2 regions of the Janthinobacterium sp. LS2A genome follow, and region 1 is predicted to be linked to the other one. Evidence: predicted binding sites of a transcription regulator. Region 1 holds the regulator's gene; the other holds the start of a gene.
What was found. The regulator LexA, encoded in region 1, represses DNA repair genes until DNA is damaged. The targets are predictions, from matches to a motif close to ACTGTATNNNNATACAGT.
Positions count from the first base shown of each region.

Region 2: V3C40_RS17850 (putative DNA modification/repair radical SAM protein) is a predicted target of LexA. The motif match lies at 2,399-2,416, and genes of this name have one in related genera.

Region 1 covers NZ_JAZHPB010000007.1:74,330-79,203, reverse strand. Annotated here, with positions in the region: gene V3C40_RS19900 (CvpA family protein) at 1-432, shown strand, start outside; gene purF (amidophosphoribosyltransferase) at 471-1,994, shown strand; gene V3C40_RS19890 (cystathionine gamma-synthase family protein) at 2,101-3,342, shown strand; gene lexA (transcriptional repressor LexA) at 3,413-4,048, opposite strand; gene rpsF (30S ribosomal protein S6) at 4,324-4,713, shown strand; gene priB (primosomal replication protein N) at 4,734-4,874, shown strand, end outside.
Region 2 covers NZ_JAZHPB010000006.1:71,761-76,634, reverse strand. Annotated here, with positions in the region: gene V3C40_RS17855 (UdgX family uracil-DNA binding protein) at 1-1,154, opposite strand, end outside; gene V3C40_RS17850 (putative DNA modification/repair radical SAM protein) at 1,151-2,383, opposite strand; gene modA (molybdate ABC transporter substrate-binding protein) at 2,521-3,279, shown strand; gene modB (molybdate ABC transporter permease subunit) at 3,295-3,972, shown strand; gene V3C40_RS17835 (sulfate/molybdate ABC transporter ATP-binding protein) at 3,984-4,685, shown strand; gene V3C40_RS17830 (TOBE domain-containing protein) at 4,711-4,874, shown strand, end outside.

The DNA.
Region 1 (4,874 bases):
ATGATGCGTGGCCTGGTCAAGGAAATACTGTCATTGGTCAGCTGGATCGTGGCGTTCGTCATTGCCAATGCGTATGGCGCTACCTTGGCGAAATTCCTGCCGGAAGCCGTGCCTGGCGAAGCCATCCGTTTGTTGCTGGCTTTCGTCGTGCTGTTCATCGGCGTGCGCATTTTGATGGGATTGCTGTCCATGACGGTCGACGCGCTCGTCAAGGTGACGGGCTTGAGCCTGGCTGACCGCACCCTGGGCACCCTGTTCGGCGTGGCGCGGGGTCTTGTGATCGTGCTGACCGCCGTCATCTTGTGTGGCATGACGTCCATACCGCAGCAGCCATTCTGGAAAAACGCGCAGTTCAGCCCGCTCGCGGAGCAGGGCGCGCGCGCCATCAAGCCTTATCTGCCTGCCGCTTACGCGCAGCATGTGAAATTTTGAATTTTTTTAAAATCAGTAGCACAGTTTAGGAGCACACCATGTGTGGCATCGTCGGCGTCGTTTCCCATCAACCTGTCAATCAATTGCTCTATGATGCATTGTTGCTCTTGCAACATCGCGGTCAGGACGCGGCAGGGATTGCGACCAATCACAGCAGTATGTTTTCCATGCACAAAGCCAACGGCCTCGTGCGTGACGTCTTCCGTACGCGCAACATGCGTTCGCTGCAAGGCACAACGGGCATCGGCCATTGCCGCTACCCGACGGCCGGTTCGTCGAGCGAAGAGGAAGCACAACCGTTCTATGTGAATGCGCCGTTCGGCATTACCCTGGCGCACAATGGCAACCTGACCAACTGGGAACAGTTGAAGCTGGAAATGTTCAAGAACGACCGCCGCCACATCAATACCGATTCCGATTCGGAAGTGCTGCTCAACGTACTGGCGCATGAAATCCAGGAAGCGACGACGGGCCTGAACCTGGACCCGGAAGCCATCTTCAAGGCCGTTACCGTGCTGAACCGCCGCGTCAAGGGCGGTTACGCCGCCGTTGCGCAAATCGCCGGCGTGGGCTTGCTGGCCTTCCGCGATCCGCACGGCATCCGTCCACTGTGCCTGGGCATCAATGAAACGGAGCAGGGTCCCGAATACCTGATCGCTTCCGAATCCGTGGCCCTGGAAGGCATGGGCTTCCGCTTCGTGCGCGACATCGGTCCCGGCGAAGCCGTCTTCATCGATGCCGACAAGAAATTGCACAGCGCCCAGTGCGCCGACAATGCCAGCCTGAACCCGTGCGTGTTCGAATTCGTCTACCTGGCCCGTCCCGACTCCGTCATCGACGGCGCCTCCGTGTACGCCACGCGCCTGAAAATGGGCGAATACCTGGCCGAGAAGATCCGCGCCGAATTGCCAGGCGTGCATATCGACGTGGTCATGCCGATTCCCGATTCCTCGCGTCCGGCCGCCATCCAGCTGGCCATGGCGCTGAACATCGAGTACCGCGAAGGCTTCATCAAGAACCGCTACATCGGCCGTACCTTCATCATGCCGGGCCAGGCGGCGCGCAAGAAATCCGTGCGCCAGAAGCTCAACGCGATCCCGTCCGAATTCAAGGATAAAGTGGTGCTGCTGGTCGACGATTCCATCGTGCGCGGCACCACCAGCCGTGAAATCGTGCAGATGGCGCGCGAAGCGGGCGCGACTAAGGTCATCTTCGCTTCGGCCGCGCCACCGGTCATCTACCCGAACGTGTACGGCATCGACATGCCGACGCGCGACGAGCTGATCGCCTACGGCCGCACGACGGAAGAAGTGTGCCGTGAAATCACGGCCGACTACCTGGTCTACCAGGATATCGGCGCGCTGAAGCAGGCGATCGCCGACGTTAACCCGGCCCTGACGAACTTTGAGGCATCGTGCTTCGATGGCGTGTACGTGACGGGCGACGTGTCGCAGGAATACCTGGACCGCCTGGAATATGCGCGCCACCATCCGAAGGCGGCAGCGCCCGAAGATACGCCGCGTTCCCAGCTGAACCTGAACCTGGCGACAACGGAAGCATAAGTACCTGCCCGGCCGATGCCGGGCTTTTTTTCGGGGTTGGATCTTCAGGTCTGACCCCGGCATTTGCCTTGGGTTACGCGGCAAATCGAACTCCGGAACTTCCACCATGACCAACAAAAAAACCTACGGCTTCACCACCACCATCCTGCACAACGACCGCCGCAAGGGCATCGAGCACGGCTCGCTGCACAAGCCCGTGCACACTTCCGTTGCCTTCGGTTACGCCGATGCGCGCCAGCTCGCGTCCGTGTTCCAGGGCAAGGAGCCGGGCTTCCGTTATGGCCGCCAAGGCAACCCGACCGTCTCCGCGCTGGAAGACAAGGTCAACAAGATGGAAGACGGCGTGGCGACTTTGTGCTTCGCCACCGGCATGGGCGCCATCGGCGCCGTGGTGCAATCGTTGCTGCGCGCGGGCGACCATGTCGTGTCGTCGGCCTTTTTGTTTGGCAACACCAACAGCCTGTGGCAAACAGTGACGGGGCAGGGCATGGCCGTGTCGTTCGTCGACGCTACCGATGTCGCCAACGTGGCTGCCGCCATCACGCCGGCCACGCGCATCGTGTTTGTGGAAACCATCGCCAATCCGCGCACGCAAATCGCCGACCTGAAGAAAATCGGCGACCTGTGCCGCGAGAAGGGCATTTTGTATATCGTCGACAATACGATGACGACGCCATATCTGTTCCGCCCGAAAGCTGTGGGCGCGGGCCTGGTGGTCAATGCCTTGACGAAATCCATCGGCGGCCACGGCAATGCCCTGGGCGGCAGCTTGACGGACACGGGCGTGTTCGACTGGACGCAGTATCCGAACATTTTCGAGAACTACAAGAAGGCGGCGCCCGCGCAGTGGGGCATCGCGCAAATCCGTGCCAAGGCTTTGCGCGACTTCGGCGCCTCGCTGGGGCCGGAAGCTGCGCATCATATCGCCGTCGGCGCGGAAACCATGGCCTTGCGCATGGATCGCACCTGCTCGAACGCTTTGGCGCTGGCCACCATGCTGCAGGCGGATCCAAGAGTGGCGGCCGTGCATTATCCTGGCCTGGCGTCGCACCCGCAGCATGCGCTGGCCACCGACTTGTTCCGCAGCTATGGCTCGTTGTTCAGCTTTGAGCTGAAAGATGGCATCGACTGCTTCGATTTCCTCAATCGTCTCAATCTTGCCATTCCCGCCAGCAACCTCGGCGACACGCGCACCCTGGTCATTCCCGTCGCCCACACGATTTTCTACGAGATGGGTGCCGAGCGCCGCGCCAGCATGGGCATCGCCGAATCGCTGATCCGCGTGTCCGTCGGTATCGAGGATGAAGCAGACTTATTGGAAGATTTCAGCAGCGCACTGGACGCATAAGCAGCCGCGCACCATGTAAAAAGGGCCGCGATAGTCATGCTGTCGCGGCCCTTTTTTTACGTGCGGCAGTTTAATGCCAGCTGCGCATCAGTCCGACGGCGAGGCCTTCCAACGCAAACTCGTCTTCGGGCGACACGGTGATCACCTTGAAGTCCGGATTTTCCGGCAGCAGTTCGATGACGGAGCCCGTCTTCTTGTAGCGCTTGACGGTGACTTCGTCGCCGATGCGGGCGACGACGATCTGGCCATTCTTGGCGCTGTCGACCTTTTTCACGGCCAGCAAGTCGCCATCCATGATGCCGGCGTCGCGCATGGACCAGCCGCGCACCTTCAGCAGGAAGTCGGGTTTGGCCGAGAACAGGGCCGGGTCGACGTTGTAGCTCGCTTCCAGGTTTTCCTGGGCCAGGATGGGCGAGCCTGCCGCCACCCGGCCGATCAGGGGCAGCGACATCAGCAGGGCTGCCGGCACTTTCGACGGCGGCGCTTCGGCGGCCGCACCGATCAGGCGGATGCCGCGCGAGGTGCCGGGCGAAATCTCGATCGCGCCCTTGCGGGCCAGGGCCTGCAAATGCTCTTCGGCCGCATTGGCCGATTTGAAACCCAGTTCATTGGCGATTTCGGCACGGGTGGGAGGAAAGCCCGTGTTTTCAATCGCGTCCTTGATCAGGTTCAGGATTTGTTCTTGTCGTGCTGTCAGCTTGATCATGAGCGGTGGGTGCATACTAAAATGCTGTCTATATGAACAGTCTGTATTTTTGTACAGTATCGCCCACTATGCAAGGGGATTTCCGTGTTTTGGGCGAATTTCGCAAGAAATACTTGTCCGCGGCCGGAAAGCACGGCGGCGCACGGGCTTTTCAGGCGCTTGTGGAAGGAATGATTGAAACGTTTGCAAAAGACGGTTATAATCTTCGGCTGACCTTCCCACACCCGTCTTGACGCCGGGGTGGGCGATTATCAATCCGACCTGAAGGAGTTTGCATGCGTCATTATGAAATAGTCTTTATCGTCCATCCGGACCAAAGCGAGCAAGTGCCCGCGATGATCGAACGCTACAAAGCCAGCGTAACCACCCGCGGCGGTTCGGTTCACCGCGTGGAAGATTGGGGCCGCCGTCAAATGGCTTACTCGATCCAAAAGCTGCCTAAAGCACACTACATCTGCCTGAACATCGAATGCGACAACGAGACCCTGGTCGAGTTGGAAACAGCATTCAAATTCAATGATGCCGTGTTGCGTCACCTGACCGTTAAAATGAAGAAAGCTGAAACAGCTCCTTCGCCGATGATGAAATCGGTACAACGCGAAGACGCGGCCAAAAGCCACCGCACCGAAGCACCAGCAGCCGCTCCAGCCGCAGCAGCAGCTTAATTCTTGACCAGGATCGTGCGCTGAACCAGCTACAAGTAACCGCCATCATTGCCGAGCGCGAAATATTGCGCTATACCCCGGCAGGGCTGCCGATTGTGAATGCAGTATTGCAACACAGTTCGCAGCAGATGGAAGCAGGGATTGCCCGTTTGACCGAGTTT
Region 2 (4,874 bases), on a different contig from region 1:
CAGCCATGACAGGCGAGGATCTCGCGTTGCGCGGGCGTCTTGTGCAGGCGGCGCTTGCCGCGTGGTTCCCATTTGAAATGCTTGACGGCGTTGGTCAGATAGATGCTGTCGCGCGCCATGCCCGCTTCCTGCATGGCTTGCTCGAGCAGCGCGCCGGCCGGGCCCACAAACGGCAGTCCCGCCAGGTCTTCCTGGTCGCCCGGCTGCTCGCCCACGAGCATGATGCGCGCCTGTGCCGGGCCAATGCCGGGCACGGCTTGCGTGGCGCTTTTCCACAGTTCGCAGCGGCGGCACTGGTCCAGGCTTGTCGCTACCTCGCGCGCCGGCTGGGCGCGCTCGGCGGCAATCGGGATCATGGCCGCGCCGCTGCGCTGGCCCACGCTGGCCGTCTGGCCCGTGCGGCGTTCGCCGTTGGCGGCGCCGCTGAGCATGGCGGGCACGATGGCGCCTTCCGGCAGGTTTTTCCAGAAACGCGAGGGGATATGGCTGTGCAGCAAATCCGCATTCACGCGCGCGGGATTGAAGATGCTGCGGTAGTAGGTCAGCCATAGCGCTTCGCCCGCATCGTCGATGTCGGCCGCGCCTTGCATCAGTGCGGGGCCCGCGTGCAAGGTCGTGCCATCCCACAGCATGCTGGCGGCGGGCGTGGCGATCATCCAGCTGGTAGCTCCCATGCGGCGGGCAAAGTGGCGCGCCACCTGCGGCAGCACCTCGTGCACGGGTTCGAACCAGGCGACAAAACGGGGCGCGCCCTCGCATTCTGGCCGCTCGCGAAAGCGCACATACGCATGCATGTCGTGCTCCTCGCGGTGCACGGCCTTGACCATGGCGTGCAGGCGCGCGCCGTCCGCGTCGGCCGGCGACATCACGTCGTGCTGGCCCAGCTGCCAGCGCCACAGCACCTGGTACAAAAAGGCCCAGCGGTCAGGCACGTTGAAGCAGGCGGCCGCCTGCAGCAGTTCCACCAGGGGACGAGGCAGCCGCAGCCGTGGCGCACTGGTATCCGTGGCATCCGGCGCGGCGGAAAACAGGTCGCCCTCACCGCCTTGCGACTGCCAGGCAACGTCGGCAGGTGGCACGCCAAGCGCGATCAGTTCCCTTGCTGCAGCGCGCCACTCGTCGAACGACTGCGCCAGCCGCACCACCGTACTCATGCGGCTTGCAGCTCCGGCCACAGATTCATTTGCTGCGGTGCCTCCGCCATGGCACGCCGCAGGTGTTCCGAGGCGGTGGTGTCGCGTGCGGGAAAGTAGTCGGCCGTGATGATGAAGGGGGCGATTTTCTTCATGCTGCAGCGCAGGCGCGACAGGTCGGCGTAGCGCACCTGCCGCAGCCTTCGCAGGTCGACGATGCGCTGGGCATTGCGCAAGCCGATACCGGGCACGCGGGCGATCATGTGCTGCGCCGCGCGGTTCAAGTCCAGCGGAAAATGTTCGCGGTGGGCCAGCGCCCACGCCAGTTTTGGGTCGATATCGAGCGCCAGGTTGCCGCCCGTGGCGGGCAGCAGTTCGCTGGCCTGGAAACCATAGCTGCGCAGCAGGAAATCGGCCTGGTACAACCTGTGTTCGCGCAACATCGGCGGCGGCGCCAGCGGCACGCTTTTCGGGCTGTCGGGGATCGGGCTGAAGGCCGAGTAGTACACGCGCTTGAGTTTATAACTGCCGTACAGGGTCTCGGCCGTGGAGAGGATCTGCTGGTCGTCGCTGGCGTCGGCGCCGACGATCATCTGCGTGCTTTGCCCGGCCGGCGCGAAACGCGGCGCGCGCGGTTCTTCCGCTTTCTCGTCGAGCTTGCGGCGTATCGACCCCATCGCCAGCTTGATCGTGTGCACGCTTTTTTCCGGCGCCAGCTTTTGCACGCTGTCCTGCGTCGGCAGTTCGATATTGACGCTGAGCCGGTCGGCATAGCGGCCCGCCTGCGCGATCAGGGCCGTATCGGCGTCCGGAATGGTTTTCAAATGGATGTAGCCGCGGAACTGATGCACCTCGCGCAACTCGCGCGCCACCTGCACCAGTTGTTCCATCGTGTAGTCGGCCGACTGGATGATGCCGGAACTGAGGAACAGGCCGTCGATGTAGTTGCGCAGGTAAAAGTCGCTCGTCAGTTTCACCACTTCGGCCACGGTAAAGCGCGCGCGCGGCACGTTCGACGTGCGGCGGTTGACGCAGTACTGGCAGTCGTACAGGCAGTAATTCGTCAGCAGCACTTTCAGCAGCGAGACGCAGCGCCCGTCCGGCGTGTAGCTGTGGCAAATGCCCATGCCCGAGGTGGCACCAAAGCCATCCTTGCCGATGGAATCGCGCCTGGGCGCGCCGCTGCTGGCGCAGGACGCATCGTACTTGGCCGCGTCGGCCAGGATTTCCAGCTTGTCCGTCAATTCCATGGCTCACCTCAATATACTGTGTTTATATACAGTATATCAGGGAATGCAGCTTGCGCTGGCTTGACCTGTGCGATGGCAGAGCGCTATATATCGGTGTATATTACGGACCTGGTTCTCTTCTCATCAAGGATACGATCATGCGCCTCACCTCCCTCGCCACACTGCTCGGCGCCGCCCTCTTCGCCACCGCCGCCTCGTCCGCCCTTGCCGGTGAAGTGGTCGTGTCGGCCGCGGCCAGCCTGACGAATGCATTCAAGGAGGCGGCGCAAAGCTACGAGGCGCAGTATCCGGGCAGCAAGGTATCCCTGAACTTCGCCGCTTCGGGCGTGCTGCTGCAGCAGATCGTCAAGGGCGCACCCGTGGACGTGTTTGCCTCGGCCGACCAGGAAACCATGGATGCGGCGCAAAAGCAGGGCTTCGTCTTGCCGGCCGAGCGCATGGACTTCGTCGGCAACAGCCTGGTGCTGATCGTGCCGCACGATAGCAAGCTGGGCATCAAGAGCCTGGCTGACCTGACGCACAAGGGCGTGACCCGCGTGGCCATCGCCAATCCAGCCAGCGTGCCCGTCGGCCGCTATTCCGAAGGCGCGCTGAAGAAGGCGAAGCTGTGGGACGCCGTGCAACCGAAAGCCATCGGCACGCAGAACGTGCGCCAGTCGCTCGACTACGTGGCGCGCGGCGAAGTCGATGCGGGCTTTGTCTACGCCACCGACGCGGCCATCATGAAAGACAAGGTGAACGTGGTGCTGGAGGTGCCGCTGGACGCGCCCGTGCTGTATCCGATCGCCACCATCAAGGGCAGCGGCAATGCCGCCGAAGCGAAGCGCTTCGTCAGCTATTTGCAGACGACGCCGGCGCAAGCCATCCTGGCCAAGTACGGCTTTAAAAAGCCATAAAGCAAACGAACGCGCATGGATATCGCCTGGACCGCGCTGGCCCTGTCGCTCAAAGTGGCGGCGTGGGCCACGGCGCTCAACTTGTTGCTCGGCATCGGCACGGGCTATCTGCTGGCGCGCACGCGTTTTCCCGGGCGCGAATTGCTCGACGCCCTGTTGACCCTGCCGATGGTGATGCCGCCCACCGTGCTCGGCTACTACCTGCTGGTGCTGCTGGGCCGGCGCGGCACCCTGGGTATCTGGCTGCAGGACAACTTCGGCATCAACCTCATCTTTACGTGGCAGGGTGCCGTGATCGCTTCCACCGTGGTCGCTTTCCCTCTCGTCTTCAAGCCCGCGCGCGCCGCCTTCGAGGCCGTCGACGGCCAGCTCGAGCAGGCGGCCCGCGTGCTGGGCATTTCGGAAATGGCGATTTTCTTTCGCGTCACGTTACCGCTGGCCTGGCGCGGCATCCTCGCCGGCGTGCTGCTGGGATTCGTGCGCGCGCTGGGCGAGTTTGGCGCCACCCTGATGGTGGCCGGCAGCATTCCCGGCAAGACACAGACCCTGTCGGTGGCCGTGTATGAAGCCGTGCAGGCGGGCCAGGACGACGTGGCCAATACGCTGGTCGTGATCATCTCGGTGGTCTGCATCGTGGTGCTGCTGTCGGCTGGCCGCCTGGCGCCCGGGCGCGTCGCGCACAAAGGACGCTGAGGATGACGCCCATGCAACTCGACCTCGACATCCGCGCCACCTTGCGCTCCGGCAAACGCCGCTTCGACCTGCAGGTGCAATGTACGTCCGGCAGCCAGCGCATCGCCATGTATGGCCCGTCCGGCGCCGGCAAGAGCATGACCCTGAAAGCCATTGCCGGACTCTTCACGCCGAACGAAGGCCATATCCGCCTGAACGGGCGCACCTTGTTCGACTCGGCCGCCGGCATCAATTTGCCGCCGCAGCAGCGCAATGTCGCCTACCTGTTCCAGGATTACGCGCTGTTCCCGCACCTGACGGTGCGCCAGAACGTGGGCTTTGGCCTGAGCCGCGGCTGGTTCAATCCGCGCGCGCGCGAAAAATTACAGAAGGTCGAGCATTGGCTCGACGCCTTCCACTTGCAGGAACTGGCGCACCAGTTCCCCGACGAGTTGTCCGGAGGCCAGCGCCAACGGGTGGCGCTGGCGAGGGCGCTCGTGGCCGAGCCGTCCGCGCTGCTGCTCGACGAGCCGTTCGCCGCCCTCGATCCGGCCCTGCGTGTCAAAATGCGGCTGGAACTGAGCCAGTGGCAACAGCGTCTGGACGTGCCCATGATCCTGATCACGCACGATCCGGAAGATGCGCGCATCCTGGGCGAGCACGTGCTGTACTTGCGCGACGGACAGATCGATAACAGGGAAGACCACATGGCATTGGGTGAACGCATTGGATAAAATCGGCTTGCAAGGCTCGCTATGGATGACGGTGGGCGGGGAAAACCTGGGCGGCGCCGGCAGGGTGGAATTGCTGGGCGCCATCGCCGAATGCGGTTCCATCACGCAGGCGGCCAAGTTGGTAAAGATGAGCTACAAGGCGGCCTGGGACGCCATCGACGCGATGAACAACCTGGCCGGCGAGCCGCT